Regions from separate parts of the Paenibacillus sp. ACRSA genome, predicted to be linked through region 2. Evidence: riboswitches for the same ligand, from Rfam matches in the RefSeq annotation. Region 2 holds a riboswitch; each other region holds the start of a gene.
The links. A riboswitch is a leader RNA that binds a small molecule or an ion and turns the genes downstream of it on or off. The one in region 2 is predicted to bind cobalamin.

Region 1 (6,496 bases), on a different contig from region 2:
CGTTTCTTCTGTATGGCCGGGATTGACAATTAGCGCACAAGAACGTCATGTAAAAGCATGCATTCCCTCTGTAGCTACTGCGATCTCCAGTGCAGTCTATGGCGGGGGCATGGTTGAACTGGATCGGATATTTAACATTTATGTAGATAAGCATTATCGCTGTGACGATCCTCCGCGCGATATACAGTGTCTACTCCGTGAGTGGAAGGAACGAGAGGATGCGTGTACCGGTTTGCTGACAGCCGTCCGTTTGGAACATACTTCAATTCAAGAGTATGCGAACTCTGACTTTGGGCTTCTATGCTGTACAACGGCAGGTGTATCGAATGCTGCACGCGCCGGTTCACCAAGAGTGGTATTTGATGCTATGGGGAATCGAACTGATGCTGTCCAGCAGCTGGATGGAGCGTACACACCTGGCACCATTAATATGATGTTGTGGTTGAACGGTCGCTTGACGAGCGGAGCTATGGTGAATGCGATACAGACTGCGGTAGAAGCGAAGGCTGCTGCACTGGCTGATGTTGGGGTGAGAGATTCCGAGAATGGTCTAACGGCTACTGGAACCACCACAGATGCAATTGTGCTCGCGGTGAGTCAGGATCAGCAGAAACCGCTTTTGACTTATGCGGGAACAGCCACCGTTCTAGGTTCAGTCATTGGCAGACTTGTCTATGATACGATTACGGAAAGTTTGCAGGCCGGGCGCTGGTGCAATGTGGCGGGAGGAACAACAAACAATGATACATGAATTAAATCAATGGTTTTCTTCGTCATTCTGGATCGGCATGACAGGAGCTTGGATCATCGTTGCAGCGTACATATTAGATCGTTGTATCGGAGATCCAAGGTGGATTCCTCATCCAGTCATCGGTATGGGGAAAGCCATTTCTGCACTGGAGCGGGTTATACGATCTCGTGTCACTTCCAATCAAGGCCTCAAAAAGGCGGGAATCTGGTTTCCGATCTTGATTGCAGGTGGTTCTTTTGCCATGACTTGGGGACTGATCTATCTCCTTGCACATATTCATCCGATGGTTGCAGTGGTAGCTGAGGTCATATTGATTGCGACAACGATTGCTTCCAAAGGATTAAAGGATGCAGGGATGGAAGTATATCGTCATCTCGTTAAGGGAGATCTTCCTGCTGCGAGGCGCGCTCTTGGCATGATTGTAGGACGTGATACAGCGCATCTAGATGAACCTGAGGTTGTAAGGGGAACGGTTGAGACGGTGGCTGAGAATATTGTGGATGCTATCGTGTCTCCTTTGTTCTACGCCCTTATCGGCGGCGCGCCGCTTGCCATGGCATATCGAGCCGTCAATACACTAGATTCCATGGTCGGTTACAAAAACGATAAATACCTGCATCTCGGCTGGGCATCCGCTCGTCTGGATGATTGGGCTAACTGGATTCCAGCTCGCATCACGGCTTTATTATTGATTAGTGGAGCATGGGTTATGAAGCTAGATGCAAGAAGAGCAGCACAGATGGTATCCCGGGATGCAAGACTGCATCCGAGCCCAAATAGCGGCTTTCCCGAGTCTGCCGTTGCAGGTGCGCTCGGGATCAGACTGGGTGGGCATAACGTGTATCATGGGGTCTCGTCTTTTCGTGCATATATGGGAGAACCGACTCGCTTAATGGGTGCAGAGGATATTGTGCGTACGACCCGCCTGATGTTCTGGTCGGCAGGTTCATTTGTCATACTGTGTGTACTTGTTTCACTTGTCGTCTGGTTGGCTGGAGGCACGCTATCATGGTGATTATGAATATGGAGAATACCCTACTTTCTTGTGATCTTATTTTTATCCGTCATGGGACGACATTGTGGAATCAGGAAAAAAGATATCTTGGGCATACGGATATCGGTCTCCTACCAGAAGCGAAACAAGAGCTCGCCCCGCTCGCTGAACTGCTGCGCAACATCGGTTGGAGCAGGCTCTATTCCAGTGATTTACTGCGTTGTCAACAGACCCTCTTAGATATCGCTCCATTGCAGCGAGAACAGGCACATTTAGATGCACGGCTCAGAGAGATTGATTTTGGAGAGTGGGAAGGGAAGACATATGATCAACTGCAACACATTCAACAATATCGAGATTGGATTGATGATCCACAGCACGTCACACCACCCAATGGCGAGTCGTGGCAAGCGTTTACTGCAAGGATTGATTCTTTTCTGAATACTTGCTTGTTGCACAATGCATTGTCCGAACCAGTAACGGTTGATGTACCTCAGATTGGCATCGTTACACATGGTGGTGTAATCCGATATGCGATATCTCGCTTAATCCCTGATCTGAACTTCTGGGATACGCAGGTTATTCCAGGGCAAGCCATTAAGGTTAGACTGGAATACGGGGAGAGCGGCTGGATCGGAAGCCGGATAGCTTTTCCTTGAATCGGCTTGTAAGGTTGTACAATATAACCTATAATCACAACAGACGTGTGACGATGCGTATAGGTCTGATGGGGCTAATTAGTGATTAGGTGCTCAACCATACGCATATAACTAATATGCTCAATTGAATGTTTATATCATAAGCGACCAAGGGTTCCGTATGCATTAGAGTTGCATGGTTATGTGTATTCATACCATGTACGCAAGCGGATGAAATAGGGAAGCTGGTGTAAATCCGGCACGGTCCCGCCACTGTGAATCAGGAATAATCCTGTAAGTCAGGTTACCTGCCCTGGACGTAAAGACCGGTGTTCCTTCGAGGAAAGGACAGCGTTTCGGGCAGTGTTCTGTGTATGAACAGCGCAGGTGATTCATCATGCGTAGAGCACGCCATATGCGAGACGTTATCCCTGATCCTGTTGTAAGGATTGGGGATTTTTATTGTTCCAATATTGGTTCTTCACTCTCCGATAACGTGTAAATGTTGAAGTTCAACCTTATACAGGAACATCAAGACATGGGCATTTAGTTTTTGAGCACGACAGAGGATTAATAGAACAGATAGAGAAGGGGAGAATGAATACAATGAGTATCAAGAATTGGAAAAGCGTAGCGTCCCTGCTTAGTGCAGCGGCTCTGGCACTGGCCTTGGCTGGATGTGGCAATGCAACAACGAATGAGGGGTCAGGAGCATCACAGCAACCTGCACAGGAACAGAGTCAAGAACAGACAACAACGGATCTCAAGACACAATATCCAATTACCGTTACAGATGCAACGGGTGAGACATTCACGTTTGAAAAGGCACCAGCCAAAATTGTATCTGTATCTCCAGCGGAGACAGAGTCATTGTTCGCCCTTGGATTGGACGAGCAGATCGTAGGTGTATCTGATTTTGATGATTACCCTGAAGCAGCTACAACGAAGCCGAAAATGGGCGGCGTATCTAAACCGAATGAAGAGTCCATCATCGCAGCGGATGCAGACATCGTATTCACAGGTATTTCCATGAATGAAGAAGCGGTGAAGAAATTCCGTGACCTGGGGATTGTTATTTTCAAGACTGATCCAAAATCAGTAGATGATGTAGCGAACAACATTGAGACATTTGGTCAAATTACAGATACACAGGAAAAAGCACAAGAGATCGTCGCGAAGATGAAGCAGGATGTAGCCGATGTTACTGAAGCGGTGAAGGCGGTTAAACCGGAAGAGAAGAAGAACGTATATGTTGAATTTTCCCCGGGCTGGACAGTGGGTAAAGGTGAGTTCATGGATGAGTTGATCACACTTGCTGGAGGAAACAACGTTGCTTCTGATTTGCAAGGCTGGAATGAAATTAATGAAGAAAATATCATTGCTGCGAACCCAGATGTAATTCTGTATGCCAATGATGTCATTGATGAGAATTCCAAAACACTGGATCAAATTATCAAAGCTCGTAGCGGCTGGGATCAGATTACTGCGGTAAAAGACGATGCGGTTATCGGTCTAGATGCCAACCTACTTAGCCGTCCAGGACCACGTGTAACAGAAGGTCTGAAAGCCGTAGCTAAAGCGATCTACCCTGATCTGTTCCAATGAGTAAAAAGCTAGCGGTGTACGGGACGGCTGGGATAGGACTACTTGTGTTGACGGTGCTGATCTGCACGGGCATTGGTTCAGTATCCTTGCCTGTCCGTGACATTGCAGGTATTCTGCTGCATCACATTCCGTGGATTGGGGATTGGATTACTCCCGATTGGAGCACAGCAGCAGAACAGATTATATGGAAGGTACGTTTCCCGCGCGTACTGCTTGCCGTGCTCGTGGGTGCCTCTCTAGCAATAGCGGGTGCTGGCTTCCAAGGGGTGCTTCGTAACCCTCTTGCAGATCCGTTTACGTTAGGCGTATCATCTGGTGCATCGGTGGGTGCAGCGTTTCTGATTTTCTTCGGATTACAATATGCATTAATCGGAATCTGGACCTTGCCTTTGGTTGCGTTCCTAACCGGCGTGTTGACGCTATGGTTCGTATTGGCACTGGCTCGTGAGGGTCGAAAAATACCAACTCATAGCCTGATTCTGGCGGGCGTGGTCATGCAAAGTTTCCTAGGGGCAGTTGTCTCCTTCCTATCGACCATGTCGAAACAGACGATTAACGAAATTATATACTGGACGATGGGAAGTCTGGCACTGCGTGGGTGGTCGTATACGGCCATCCTTTTCCCATATTTTCTGCTTGGTCTGATCTTCCTCTGGAGTCGTGCACGCTCGTTAAATGTGCTTGCTCTGGGAGAGCGGCAGGCAGCTCATATTGGAGTAAAGGTGGATGGATTGAAGCTATCGGTGCTGGCGGTTGGCACATTGCTCACGGCAGGAGCTGTATCAGTGTCAGGTGTCATCGGATTTGTAGGACTTGTGATTCCGCATATTCTTCGATTGATCGTAGGACCTGATTATCGCCTGCTGGTTCCACTATCTGCAATTGGCGGAGCCATCTTCATGGTGTGGGCGGATACGATTGCTCGAACGGTATTGGCGCCAACTGAAATTCCGCTGGGCGTTGTTACCGCATTTGTCGGTGCCCCATTCTTCGCCTACCTTTTGCACAGAAATAAGAAGCTTCGTAAAGGGATGATGCCATGAGTAAAGACACGAACCAAACGGTGCATGCCAATCGGAATGAACCTAATTATACGGGGAAACAGGCAGATCCGAGCTTCAATGCTCAGCGCAACATCAGTAAACCTTTGATTGAAGTAGATGGGGCAGGTAAACGGTATGGTGAGCATCAGGCGTTAAATGGTGTGAGCTGGCAGATCGCAGAAGGCGATTGGTGGGGTGTTGTAGGTCCTAACGGAAGTGGCAAATCAACCTTGCTTCAACTATTGGCTGGCACGGAGTCGGTTAGTGAGGGCAGTATTCGACTGAATGGCAGGAATATCACTTCGTATAGCCGGAAGGATCTGTCTCGTATGATTGCTGTTCTGCAACAGGATGGCCTACCTGCAATCTCATATCCGGTAAGGGATGTTGTGGAAATGGGGCGTTATCCTTACCAAAACTGGCTTGGCCGTGATTCTAGAGACGGCGAGAAGATCGTTGATCGTGTGCTGGAGGAATTAGGTCTATCCGAGCTTGCGGATCGTCCTCTGGATGCACTCAGTGGAGGACAACGACAGCGAGTAGCCCTTGCTAAAGTGATGGCACAGGAACCAAGTATTCTTTTGTTAGACGAGCCTACAACGTTTCTGGATATTCGTTATCAATTACAATTTATGGAGTTATTATCGACATGGCGTCAAAGAAATCCAATTACGATTGTGGCAGTGCTGCATGATCTGAACCTAGCTGCACAATTTTGTGATCATATTCTGGCTTTGAAAGAAGGCGAAAATGCTGGCTCTGGAACCCCTCATGCATTGATGACTGAAGAACATATTCGGGAGATTTTCCAGGTGAACCCAGCGATGGTGAAGCATCCAGATCATGGTATCCCTCAGTTGCTGCTGCGCCGGGAGCATGAAGAGCCGAAGAATTGATCGGGGTATATACTCACATATTGATGAAGGAAGTGCTAGTTGTATGCGTAATGAACAGGTGTTGGAGCAGTTAATACGTCGAATCACTGGTCCTCATGAGCAGGTCGCGGCAGAAGCTGCAGCTCATGTGGATATCCTCACGAAGCCGCCAGGCAGTCTTGGCAAACTGGAGGAACTCGTTATTCGTCTAGCAGGCATTACGGGACAGAGTCGTCCTTGCTTGGAACGTCGAGCGGTGATCGTGATGGCAGCAGACCATGGTGTAGTTGCCGAAGGTGTCAGTGCATTCCCTGCTGAGGTAACACCGCAGATGGTTCTTAATTTTCTGGCGGGCGGAGCTGCCGTTAACGTACTTGCCCGGCATGCTGGGGCAGATGTACTCTGTGTAGATATTGGAGTGAATGCTGAGCTAGAACACCCCGAGCTCATTTCCCGCAAAGTCCGCAAAGGCACAGCTAACATGGCGAAAGGCCAGGCGATGACTCGGGACGAAGCGATCCAAGCGATCCTGGTTGGTGCCGAAGTGGTCACGTCAGAAGTGGACAGAGGCACGCAGATATTTGTAACTG
Region 2 (6,496 bases):
GGTCCCAACATGCCAACTACAGCAATAGCGAAGATCAACCCTGGAAAAGCCATGAGCGTATCTGTTAAACGCATTAATATGGTATCTATTACACCCCGAGCGAATCCCGATATCATGCCAATCGTCACACCGAGTGCAAAGACAATACCCGTCATCATAAAGGTGAGAAGTAACGATGTGCGCGCCCCATACAGAAGACGTGACAGAATACAGCGCCCAAGCTGGTCTGTACCCAAGGGATACTCCGCGCTAGGTGGTTGCAGCACATGGGCAAAGTTGGTTGTCAGTGGATCATGGGGTGCCAAGATCGGTGCGATCATCGCTAAAATTACCCAGCATCCGGTTAAGGCTAGAATTAACGTAAACCAACGATTTTGTTTGAATACCTGCATCATTTCGCTCATCTACACATCCACTTCCAGTCGAATCCGAGGATCCCGCAGATGCGTCCATAGATCAACAAGCAGATTCAGCGTGACATATATCGTCGCCATCCACATGACGTAACCCTGTATCAACGGGTAATCCCTTGTGAAAATGGCATCCACCGCCATCTGACCTACGCCTGGCCACACAAACAGACTCTCTACAATAGCTGCACCGCCTAATAATGTCCCGGTAGACATGCCCATCAAGGTTACAATCGGCAAGAGTGCGTTCGGCAAAATATGATGCATAATGACCTGTCTCTCCTTCACACCTCTGGATCTCGCTCCGCTCACATAGTCCTGAGACATTTCATCCAGCATAACCGCTCGAATCTGCCTGCTGTATTGTGCAATCAGCGGAACCGCCAGTGTACAGGTAGGCAGGATGAGGCTGTTCCATCCCGTGCTCCCCATCACTGGCAGCAGCTTCAATTGAACGCCAAATACGAGCATCAGTAACATTCCTAGCCAGAAGCTTGGCATGGACAACCCAGCAAAAGAGAATAAACGAATCACATAATCCAACCATTTATTCCGATAAATTGCCGAGAGGATCCCCAGTGGAAAAGAGATAACGATGACGATAAGCATAGCGCTGCCTGTTAGTCGTAGTGTTGCTGGTAGACGAGACAACAATATGTCTACTACAGGGCGGTCATACTTATAGGAAGTACCAAAATCACCTTGCAGCACCTGCCCCAGCCATGTCCCATAACGCATCCAAAAGGGCTGGTCGAGTCCAAGCTGACTCCGCACCTGTCTGACCAACTCGTCGGTTGGCGTGATCCCCGTGGACATCAGCATTAGCCTCGCCGGGTCTCCTGGAGACAAGTAGGTTAACAGGAAAGTCAGAAAGGTAATGCCGAACAATACGGCTACCAGTTGAACTAATCTTTTAATGATGTATCTGCTCACGCGTTCAGACGTCCTCTCCCCCAAGCTCCATCGCTCTGCAATGGAATGGTACAATCTATACCGGTCTATCAAAAAAGCGCCCTTCTCCGTGTTACCGGATAAGGACGCCTTAAATAGACAGATTTTCAGAAAAAATCATGCTTCTCTAAACACCTTCCTATCTCCCGTAGGTTACTAACGTGTCGTTAAATTAGGCAGGTCTCCTGGCTCCAGAATCATCGTCAGACAGCACCTTCCCGGCTTACACCAGTGGCAATACGCTGTATAACTCCTCTGTTACAGTGGCGGGACCGCGCCGGTATTACACCGGACTTCCCTATTAAGCTTTTATCCGAATCGATAAAGCACCTAATTCCACATATTCAATTGGTTTCTGTACAAGTATAGCTGGCAGGCCAATAATGTTCAAAACTTTTATTACATGAAATTAAAATAAACGATTTATATCGTTAGATTAGGCTGTGATCTTGATGCTTTGGGGGATACTCCGGTTACCCGCTTGAACATCTTAGAAAATAACAACGGGTCGGTGTAACCTACTGAATGGGCTACCTCACTAATGGACAATACAGGGTTTTGCAGCAGCTCAGCCGCGCGGTGGATCCGATATTCAAGAAAGAACGTCTGAAGTGACTTGCCATACCGCTCCTTGAAAAGCCCTGAGAGATATGTTCGATCCAGCCCAACAGATTGAGCGATATCCAGAATGGAAGTCTTCTGACTGTATCGGTTCTCCATATATTGAAGAGCCTGACGAATATATTCTTCCTTGGTGGACACAGGACGATGGGTCTGTTCTTCCGTCTCGGGGGAAGAAGCAATCAGCTCCGCAATTAACCGGTATAACAGGCTTTGGCTAAACACATCCCCACCATGTCGTGACGAGGTCTGAACCATATCAGTATACAACTGATTGAACCATGCAGGGTCCTGGGCTTCGAACACAGGGTGTTCTGGACTTAGATAGGCACGCTGCATAAATGTCTTGGCATGTACACCTCTGAACCCAAACCACGAATATGTCCATGGATCATTGGCATCCGCCTGATAATGGATAATTGTATCGGGAACAATGAGGAACCCCTGTCCCTGGGAGAGATGGTATTCCTTGTTCTCCATTTGCACTGTGCCTCGCCCTTCATGAATGTAATGAATAATGTAAGAATCCCGTACACCCGACCCCCAATAATGAGATGGCTCACAGTCCTCCCATCCGAAAAACAGGAGTACCAGCTCCATCTGTGTCCAGTCTAAAGAAACTACGTTCATCTCGATTCGACCCATCTCAAGCACTCCCTTCCGTCAATACGCACCAATGATCGTTGTTCATATTATAACAGGTAAACACGGCATATTGTCTTTGTAAGCGACACCATAAATGGGATTATGCCATATTTAAGATAGGTTGCACCATAGTTATCCTCCTCGAATGAGCCTATAGTGAAGGTACAACAAATTCAGGGAGGCTGAACTTTAGATGAGCAAAATTACATTCCTCGGTGCAGGAAGCACCGTCTTTGTCAAAAATGTACTAGGTGACGTTATGATGACCGAAGCACTGCAAGATTTCGAGCTGGCTTTGTATGATATTGATGCCGAGCGCCTGAGCGATTCGGAGCGTTTGTTAACCAGCATGGCACGTTCTCTAGGAAGCCGCTGTAGCGTGAAAGTATATACGGATCGCAAAGAAGCTCTACGCGGAGCCAAATATGTCATTAATGCAATTCAAGTGGGCGGATATGATCCGTGTACGATTACCGATTTTGAAATTCCGAAGAAATATGGATTGCGTCAGACGATTGCAGACACGCTTGGCATTGGGGGAATCTTCCGTAACCTGCGTACCATTCCGGTGATGCTCGATTTTGCCCGGGATATGCAGGAAGTGTGCCCAGATGCTTGGTTCTTGAATTACACGAATCCGATGGCCGTGCTTACCAATGTCATGAACGTACATGGCGGCATCAAAACGGTAGGACTGTGTCATAGTGTGCAGATCTGTGTGCCTCATCTGTTTGATGCCCTGGGCATCGATCAGACAGGCGTGGTTGCTAAGATTGCGGGCATTAACCACATGGCATGGCTGCTGGAAGTCACACGTGATGGACAGGATCTCTATCCTGAGATCAAACGTTTGGCGAAAGAAAAACAAAAGGAACAGCATAATGACATGGTTCGTTTTGAACTCATGCAACGTTTTGGCTACTATGTAACGGAATCCTCCGAGCATAACGCTGAGTATCACCCATACTTTATCAAACGTAACTATCCTGAACTGATCGAACGGTTCAACATTCCACTGGATGAATATCCACGTCGCTGTGTGAACCAGATTGAAGGCTGGAAAGAAATGCGAGAGAAACTGTTTGCCAGCGAAAACATTGAGCACACCCGCAGCCGGGAATACGCTTCTCATATCATGGAGGCGATGGAGACCAATAAGCCCTACAAAATTGCTGGTAATGTCATGAATAATGGCTTAATCACGAACCTGCCTCGCGAAGCTTGTGTAGAGGTGCCTTGTCTCGTGGACGGGTCTGGCATTAGCCCAACATACATTGGCGATCTGCCACCACAACTGGCAGCACTGAATCGTACTAATATCAACACTCAACTGCTAACTATTGAAGCTGCAATCACTGGGAAAAGGGATCATATCTATCATGCCGCAATGCTTGATCCACATACCGCTGCTGAATTGTCCATCGACGACATCGTTGCCATGTGTGATGAATTGATCGAAGCTCACGGTGACTGGTTGCCAAAATTCACATCATAATTTATTAAAAACGCCGTTCGCCTCGTGAAGAGGGAACGACGTTTACTTTACTTTTGGAATAAGGTAGGTCGTTTGGAAGTCACACCTCCAAATCACATGCTGATTGCTCGCTACCATGCTTAGCTAATCGTTCTCCATTAATTGAACGGATCTTGGGCCCACTGAGTTAATCTCTTTTTCGTTATTTTACCGTGTGACGTATGTTGGATGACACGCCCCTGTTCAAGTAACAGCACCTGTGGTGATTGATGGATAACCGCTGTCTCTTCTGCAATGTGGCGAGAAAGCGCGCGACTTTCGATTACTTTGACGATATGGTAGTCCATGCGCCGCTTGGACTCGGATGCATTGGAACCTACAAAGGCCATAAATTCTCGGTAGGCGCGAGCGCTCGTCGGGCAGGTCGTGCTATGTTTAAGAATAAGTACAGGATGATCTTCCGAGTTCTGAAGTGCTTCCTGCCAGTCGCTTGGTTTAATCAATTCACTCACATGTTCACGGAGCGTCTCATCCGAATCAGAACGAATTCTTTTGCTAACAACAGAACCGATTAATATGCCAAGGGTGATCCCGAATGCAACACCTAACGCTGTCTGGTTCGTAGCTATACCAATACTCGTCCCGATAGCGATGCCCACTAAAGTCCATAGAAGCTGATGATTTACTTTTAGATTCATCGAAGTTACCTCCCGCAGATGTTGGGTATATACACAGCATAACGCAAGGTATACTTGGGGTACACGGCTTGCTAATTGATTGTATGTTCAACGTGTCTCGCTTAGAAAAATTATACCATAGACACTCCTTGCGAACGCACGGATATGTTTATGTCACGGTACACTTTTGTGATACACTGATTGTAATTTGGAAACGATGAACATAGAGAACCAGAGAAAGGCGGAAATGCGTTATGGCATATGCTTTTATGATTGAACCACAACAGTATACAGCGCTGGAAAGCGAAGATGAACTCATTGAAAAATGTCAGGAGTGGGGGCTACTTTCGGGTAAAGCCACCAAGCTCAAAAAGTTCTATTATAAAGGAAACGGGCTCAATCTGCCCTGCACCATCCTGGGTTATGTGGATCATATGGCTGCGGTCATTCAACTGGATAATGATCAAAAGCACTGCATCCACCCTTCGTATTTGAAGGAAATGCAAGCGTCCAGCTACAGTGCTAGAGGTTTGGCAGGAGCAGGGACGGGCAAGGTGAGCGAATCAACCCCAGCAACGATATCTACAGCGACATCAGAGGACGAGCCTAGCGCTCACGATGAACCAAATGTTGAAGCATCTGCACCACCAACGGTAACGATTCCTTCCGAGTACCCTGATCATATGGACTACATCGATGATGATGATCACCGCGTTTCGGGTCTTGTTGGCGATCCGGATGGATTGGTCGAGGAGTATGTCGGCCCCCAAAACAGTGCTACTGCAGAAGCCAAACCCAAAGCCAAAACGGCAAGTAAATCAAAAGCGATTAAGATTGATCTGCCAGATGGCAAAGTGAAGATGTCTGCTGTTGTTAAAGAATTCACGACTGTTCCGAATCACTTCTCGGATAATGACGATGAAGTTATTATTTATGAAGCGGTGGCCATTACTGAGCCTGAACTGATTGAAATTGGCGAAGCCTGGTCTAGCCACAGTGCCACAATGAAGAAGCAGGAGCTTGAAGTGGGAGACATTCTTTCTTTTGAAGCCAAAATCATTAAGAAGAAGCTCACTCGCAATCCGGTTCCTTACAAAATCAACAACCCATCCAAGATTCAAAAGGAAGGCTAGTTCATCACAGGCTGCTTAGCTACTTGTGCATTACCCTCTTGTAATGAAATAAAACCAAAAAACCTCAGGACGATCTTGCTGATGTCCATGAGGTTTTCTTCATATATACTGCTATGAAATTATGCGTTGTTCGGCGTACAGCTAATTTGGAACTGAACACCAAACTTATCGGTCACTGATCCGTAAGCCGGGCTCCAAAAAGTCTCTTGAATCGGCATTTTCACTTCTCCGCCAACTTCCAACTTGTTGAAAATACGTGTTGCCTCATCGGCTGTGTCTGTGTTCACTGTAACGGTAATATGGTTACCAATGGTGTGTTCCATGCCAGGGAATGTATCGGACAGCATCAATACAGAGCCACCAATCTGCAAGGAGGCATGCATAATACGATCTTTGGCTTCAGGTGGAATCGGATGATCTGGGCTAGACGGACCTTCACCAAATGTCTGAATGGCTAGTACCTCTGCATTAAACACATCTTTGTAAAATTCCACTGCCTCACGACCATTACCATCCGTTACTAGATACACATTCAAGCTGATTGCCATGCATTATTCATCTCCTTGAACTCATATATTCGTGTCA
Region 3 (6,496 bases), on a different contig from region 2:
CCGTATTTATCGGGTCTAAGTCCTTATAGCAAGACAGATACCAAGGATATTGTTATGCGTGCACCTTGGTGGAGGATGATTAATCGTCCTTCTACGGTTCACCGTGACCAGAAGAGGATGAATACGGATATCAACGGTAAGCCTGAATCCGAAGAAGGGTGGTGAGTGCATGTTATTCATACGTAGATATCTCCTTGTAGGGATACTGTTGCTGAGCACTCTTCTTACTGGATGCTGGGATCGAAGAGAAATTAATGATATTGCCTTTGTTATTGGGATTGCAGTGGATAAAGAGGAACAGTTATACCGAACAAGCTTGCAGATCGCGTTACCCGGACAATCGGGTGCTTCGGGAAGTGAGGGAGGCGGGGGAGGCACGAGTGGCGATAAACCCTGGTTTATGTTATCCAATACGGCCGAGACGCTACGCGAGACTTCTCTCAAAGGACAGAAGGCGCTCTCTCGTCAAATCTATTATGCACACCGCCGAACATTAATGATTGGCGAGGATCTGGCTCGCGAGGGCGTTGCCCCGATGCTGGATCTATTAACACGTTATCCGCTTAATCGTTTATCTGCCATGCCAATTGTAACGAGGGGGCCTGCTCATAAGGTATTGGACACAGATGCCCCAATTGAGAAGTTCCCTTCAGAAATGGTGCGTGAGCTATGTTTCCTCAACATGCGTACACCTCGTTCACTCAAGATTTTTATTGATGCCATTCTTGCCGAAGGTATTGATCCGTTTCTTCCCATCGCTTCCGTAGTGGAGAATGTGCCAAAGGATTGGAAGAACGTCAAAACCAACATTAAGCTGGATGGGCTAGCGATTTTCAAGAAAGACAAGCTGGTGGGCATGATTGACAAAGAGCCTGCGGACGCACTGATTCTGGCGATGGGGGAAGCGAATTCACCGGAAGTCATGATTAAGGCTCCCCGTGGGGAAGGGCACTTGTTCATTAAGCTAAACGAGAACAATTCTTCGTATGATCCTCAGATTAAAAATGGAAAAGTTACCGTGACCATCAAAATGTATGCCAAGGGAGTATTGGTCGATAACGAATCCAATTATGGTGACCTCCGAGAGGGAGAACTTTTGAAATTAACCGAAGCTGTTCAAGCTAAGATCAAGCAGGACATTGATGAAGGTGTAAGACTAATACAGACCAAATACAATGCGGACATCCTCGGTCTTGGCCGATCTATTCATCAGCAGCTTCCCAAAGAATGGGACAAGATGAGAGAGCGCTGGAGTGACGTGTACCCTGACGTGAACGTTATCGTTGAGCCACACATCATCATTGAAAATGTCGGCATTGTGAACAAACCGATTGGTGTTGGTGAGGAGGAGATTGTTCATGATTAAACCCCTGCTCTTTACTTATTTATTCATGGTCGTTCTTGTGCTGTGGATGGATTTTAAACATCTGAAGCAAGCGGCGGCGATTAATCGCTGGATATCGTACATCATCATTGGGTTCAGTACGGGGATCTTCTTCTATGTCACCCATTTAAGCAAAACATTTTTCGTTACTGTGTGGCTAACTCACCTCATTCAACATTGGTTGCCGTTACCTTAATCCATTACTGATCACATGACCACAACCGAAAGAAAGGAGGCATGTTATGAATCAGGCAGTCACCCATCGTCAACTGATTCTGCTCGTGATGTTGCTTAGCATCACAACCACATTAATACAGCCGCATGCACAGGCCATATTTTATGCTGAACAGCATGCGTATCTGTCTTATATCCCCGTGTTTTTGGTGATGATTTCTGTTTTTTGGATGCTGAGTCGTGTCCAGCGACGGTTTCCGAATCAGGATCTGTTTGAATCACTCGTTGTACGACATCCGTTTATGGGGCGGGTGACGGCGCTGTTGTATATTATGTTTTTCCTTTTTGTATTTGCCCGGGATATTCGGTTAATTGGTGACTATATTAGTATCACCTTGTTGGAGACCACACCGATATCCATCATTATACTAACTTTAATGGTTATGGTTGTGTTTATTGTAAGAGGTGGACTCGGCTCTTTAATCGGGATGTCAGAGCTGTACATTACGTTATTTCTGTTGAACTCGATCATCGTTCCCTTCATGCTTGTTCAGCAGATTGACATGGATAATCTGATGCCGTATTTTGATGTCGATATGGCTGGTGTTGGCAAAGGGAGTTGGTTTCTCATGTCCTTTTTTGGAGAGATGGTGGCCTTGCCATTTGTGGTGAAAGGCAGTGACTTTCGGTTTAAATCCGTGTTCTGGGGAGTAACGATTGCTGCGCTGTTAATGATGCTAATCGTCGTTGAAACGATCACATCAATTGGGGTACCCATTGCATCGAGGCTAGTGTATCCTTCGTATGAATTAGCTAGGCAGCTGCAGGTGAGTGACTTTCTTGATCGGTTCGACCTGGCACTAGCTGCAGCAACGTTACCAACGATGATTACGAAAATTGCGTTTGATCTCTACTTTATCTGCTGGGGGATGAAACGTATGATTCCGAAAGTATCCGGTAAGATGTTAACGGGACCGGTTGCCTTACTCGGTTTTGTCTGTGCGTTCTGGTTCTTCCGGAATGCAATCCAACTCTTTCGATTTACAAGAGAATGGACGTGGGTTGCCATTTTGTTTGAGGTGTTGTTACCGATTCTAATATTTCTGTTTCTGCATCCTCGTAAACAAGATCGACAACCCTCCGCGGCTAAGGAGAGTGGTGATCGTGGAGGGCAGAAGCATACGTCGGATTCAAAAGAACCGACTTCGAAAGATCAGAAGAAAAGGGATGAGAATACAGATCATCAAGCTGGAGAGCTTCAGCCTTCCTGATCCTTTTCATAAAAAAACGTTATAGCTGAACAGGAACCAAATGGCATGAACAAGGTTTCCCTCCACAGGACTACCCTGTATACTGTAGTCAGACTGAAGAACGTTCGGCTGAACGAACTGGGGGGAACTTGAATGGCTCAACATTTGGCAGGCATACGTGTAGCACTTACAGGACCACGCAAATCGAAGGAAATGTCCCTGCTCGTCGAGAAAATGGGTGGAATCCCACTCGTGCGACCTGCACAGGGAACGGTGTTTTTGGATGATCGGAATATTCGTGATGGCCTCGTATCTTGGATCTCTGATTCACCGGATTGGGCTATACTGACAACAGGTATGGGTTTGGATGCGCTATTTGATATGGCAGAGGACATGGAAGTTGCGGGTCAATTATTGGACTCTTTATCTGAATCATCCATTGCAGCGCGTGGATACAAGACGGTGAATGCACTTCGCAAGCGGAAGCTGAATCCATTAGTTCGGGATGATGATGGCAGTACAGATGGGTTAATTCGGGAATTGGAATCACATGATCTTGCAGGGAAAAAAGTGATATTGCAGCTACATGGTGAGACAGCACCGAAGCTGGTAAACTGGCTGCAAGAACAAGGTGCAGAGGTTCGACAAGTGTTACCTTATCGCCATGTCCCTCCAGAGGATCATGAATTAGAACAGCTATTGAATGAGATTGTGAACCATGAGGTTGATGCGGTAGCTTTTACAAGTGGACCCCAAGTTCGCTTTTTGACGGCATATGCCACTTCCCAGGGGAAGCTAGAGCAGATGCTGCAAGCCTTTCGTGAAGGGGTCGTTCCTGCCTCTGTAGGTAAAGTTACGGCGAATGCGATGCGTGAAGAGGGCATTGAGGCACTTGTTGTGCCAGAAGAAGAGAAGATGGGTGCCCTGATCGTGGAGCTAGGACGTTACTATGCGGCTGCACACGTGGACAAAGCTTAAGCAACAATCAACAAAGATAAGTTTGCTAAAACGAGTTTGAATATAGATCATACTGTGTTTCATTGTATGAACAGGTCATCCTGATCCATTTTGGGTCAGGATTTTTGCTATTTTCCCGTTGTCAGCTTCCAATCGATACCCATAAAACAGAAGAAAGTTAGGTGGTTCACTCATATCTTAAACATGGACATTTTTTCCGCAGCGATGTTATGATAAAAACAAATTATTCAGCATTATGCTCATATATGAAAACAAGTAAGGTGCTCTTGCGTCAGGCAAGAGATAACAGGGAATCGGGTGCAAATCCCGAGCGGTCCCGCCACTGTAATGGTGAAGCTCTTTTTTGGTTGATGTCACTCGTTATTCGGGGAAGGCAGAAGAAGAAGCTAATGATCCAGAGCCAGGAGACCTACCTTACATGTGTCACCAAACCCTTCGCGGAAAGGAGTGGTGTACGAATAATCAGGAGACAGGCGGACAGACGGTTCGCCTGGTAGGCCTTTTATTTGGCGTATTCAACAACTGGACGATGCTCTGTATTCACGTCTTGTGGTTGTTTTCTTGAGTGTACGTACATACGTATCCCATCCGATTGTAGGATGGGATTTTTTGATTTTAAGAGAATGAGATATGAATCGTTGTTGATCGAATGCACTTGTCCATTTTTGAACAAAATGCTGTTTCATGAAGCCTATTTATATAGAAGTTGCTGAACGGAATTATGGAATGTATAGGTTTACTCAGGGTGATGGAGGAGGAGAAGAGATGCAAGGTCAAGGTAAGTTGCTGGTCATCGGATTTGGCCCAGGCGCGATGGAACATATTACGAATCGTGCACTGGAGGCGCTCCAGGAGAGCGAGGTTATCATCGGCTACAACACGTATGTCGATCTCATTCGGCCGTTGTTGAACGGACAAGCGATCGTGCGGACGGGGATGACAGAGGAAGTAAGCCGGGCTCAAGAAGCTGTTAGACAAGCCGAAATGGGCAAAATTGTTGCGGTAATCTCCAGTGGTGACGCCGGTGTATATGGTATGGCAGGTCTAGTCTATGAGGTGTTGATGGAACAGGGATGGAAGCCTGGGAGCGGCGTTGCTGTTGAAATCATCCCAGGTGTATCGGCTATCAATTCCTGTGCATCGCTACTGGGCGCACCGGTGATGCATGATGCGTGTACGATCAGCTTAAGTGACCATCTTACCCCATGGGATACGATTATTCGCCGGGTTGAGGCAGCGGCATCAGCTGACTTTGTTATTGCACTCTATAACCCGCGCAGTGGGCGGAGAACACGTCAAATTGTCGAGACACAGGAGATGCTGCTTCGTTACCGTGATCCCAAGACTCCAGTTGGATTGGTCAAAAGCGCTTACCGGGATCGTCAGGACGTTGTCATGACTACCCTGGAGGACATGCTTAATCATGACATCGGTATGCTGACCACCGTGATCATCGGTAACTCCTCGACCATGATGTACGAAGGGCTCATGGTCACTCCACGTGGGTATCAGCGCAAATATACGCTGAATACCGCAGAACAGTCGCTCAGACCTCATGAGCGACTTCGCACCGAAGCCGAGCCATGGTCGCTCGGCGCAAAAGAAGCCCGCGCTGCCACCTCCGGTGAGGCAGCGGGCGTGGACGCGGCTCGCGAAGCACAAGCCGCGAAGCCCCAGGCGGAGCCAGCCATGCCCGGCGTTAGCGCCGGAACAGGCCCAGCTCCGCAGAGCCAGCCGCTTGCCGGTGCAGGAGCTTCTGCTGCGCAGGCATCGCACCCGGCTGGCGGCGGCACCGCCGTGCTTGCTGGCGAGCGGCCAGCGTCAGCGCCGGCAGAAGCCGCGCCGCGCTTAGCGGTTGCTTCGCCGCAAGCGGGCGCCGCTGAGCTAGCGGCGGAAGCGCTAACGCGGCTCGCGGTAGGCGGTGCCCTGGCGGGCGAGTCCGCTCGCCGCTGGCTGGATGCGGCGCCTGCTGCGCCTGGCGTGAGCGGCGAAGCACCGCAGGCCGCGGTCGCTACGGCGGTGCGCACTGCGCCCGCACCAGGGCAGAAGCTGCCGCTGTTCGAAGTTGGCGTATCGCCTGGCGTCGGCAACAAGAAGTTCACTGCTGTGCAGATGGCACTGCTCGCACAGTGCGCGAGTGAAGAGGGGGAGCTGGAGTATACACCAGAGCACCAGATTATTTTGCGAGTGCCAACCTTTGAGCCGGATCGACTCGTAGATGAGCTGCGGGCAGCGAAATTTATCGTAGTGCCGATCGGGGATGTCATTAAAGTGAAAGCATGTGACTTCTGCGACATGGAAAAGGATGATGCCGTGCCGATGGCTAATCATTTGCAGGCCGTTATTGGTGGATTGAATGCTCCGAAGGAAACAAGCGTTGCCCTCAATGGATGTGGGATGGCTTGTTATGGTGCGGTGCTTGAGGATATCGGTATTGTGTATCGCAAAGGCGGGTATGACCTGTTCCTTGGCGGTAAGAAATTCGGACGTAATGCTCATCCTGCACAACCCGTGGCTGAAGGCATTACGGGAGATGAGATTGGTGGCATTGTGGAACGGATTGTCGCAGAGTATCGAGAAAAAGGACATCCGAATGAACGTTTTCATAAATTTTTCAAACGTGTTGGCGTGATTCAAGGCTTCCGCCATGTGGATGAACCCGTTACGGTGGAAGTTAATCCGATCTGTGGTGACTAGTCTTCTGCGCAAA

Region 1: another riboswitch for cobalamin. It lies ahead of MH215_RS09895 (ABC transporter substrate-binding protein); the one in region 2 lies ahead of nikB (nickel ABC transporter permease).
Region 3: another riboswitch for cobalamin. It lies ahead of cobJ (precorrin-3B C(17)-methyltransferase); the one in region 2 lies ahead of nikB (nickel ABC transporter permease).

Annotation. Positions count from the first base shown of each region.
Region 1 is NZ_JAKRNP010000003.1:60,636-67,131, reverse strand. It holds gene MH215_RS09910 (adenosylcobinamide amidohydrolase) at 1-751, shown strand, start outside; gene cbiB (adenosylcobinamide-phosphate synthase CbiB) at 789-1,766, shown strand; gene MH215_RS09900 (histidine phosphatase family protein) at 1,760-2,404, shown strand; cobalamin riboswitch at 2,564-2,713, shown strand; gene MH215_RS09895 (ABC transporter substrate-binding protein) at 2,990-3,988, shown strand; gene MH215_RS09890 (FecCD family ABC transporter permease) at 3,985-5,031, shown strand; gene MH215_RS09885 (ABC transporter ATP-binding protein) at 5,028-5,927, shown strand; gene cobT (nicotinate-nucleotide--dimethylbenzimidazole phosphoribosyltransferase) at 5,971-6,496, shown strand, end outside.
Region 2 is NZ_JAKRNP010000010.1:61,001-67,496, forward strand. It holds gene nikC (nickel transporter permease) at 1-404, opposite strand, end outside; gene nikB (nickel ABC transporter permease) at 405-1,343, opposite strand; cobalamin riboswitch at 1,520-1,710, opposite strand; gene MH215_RS23035 (AraC family transcriptional regulator) at 1,785-2,627, opposite strand; gene melA (alpha-glucosidase/alpha-galactosidase) at 2,821-4,122, shown strand; gene ytxJ (bacillithiol system redox-active protein YtxJ) at 4,260-4,799, opposite strand; gene MH215_RS23050 (hypothetical protein) at 5,033-5,911, shown strand; gene MH215_RS23055 (VOC family protein) at 6,031-6,459, opposite strand.
Region 3 is NZ_JAKRNP010000004.1:504,259-510,754, forward strand. It holds gene MH215_RS15685 (spore germination protein) at 1-165, shown strand, start outside; gene MH215_RS15690 (Ger(x)C family spore germination protein) at 170-1,366, shown strand; gene MH215_RS15695 (hypothetical protein) at 1,359-1,580, shown strand; gene MH215_RS15700 (GerAB/ArcD/ProY family transporter) at 1,627-2,829, shown strand; gene MH215_RS15705 (uroporphyrinogen-III synthase) at 2,962-3,786, shown strand; cobalamin riboswitch at 4,028-4,217, shown strand; gene cobJ (precorrin-3B C(17)-methyltransferase) at 4,552-6,483, shown strand.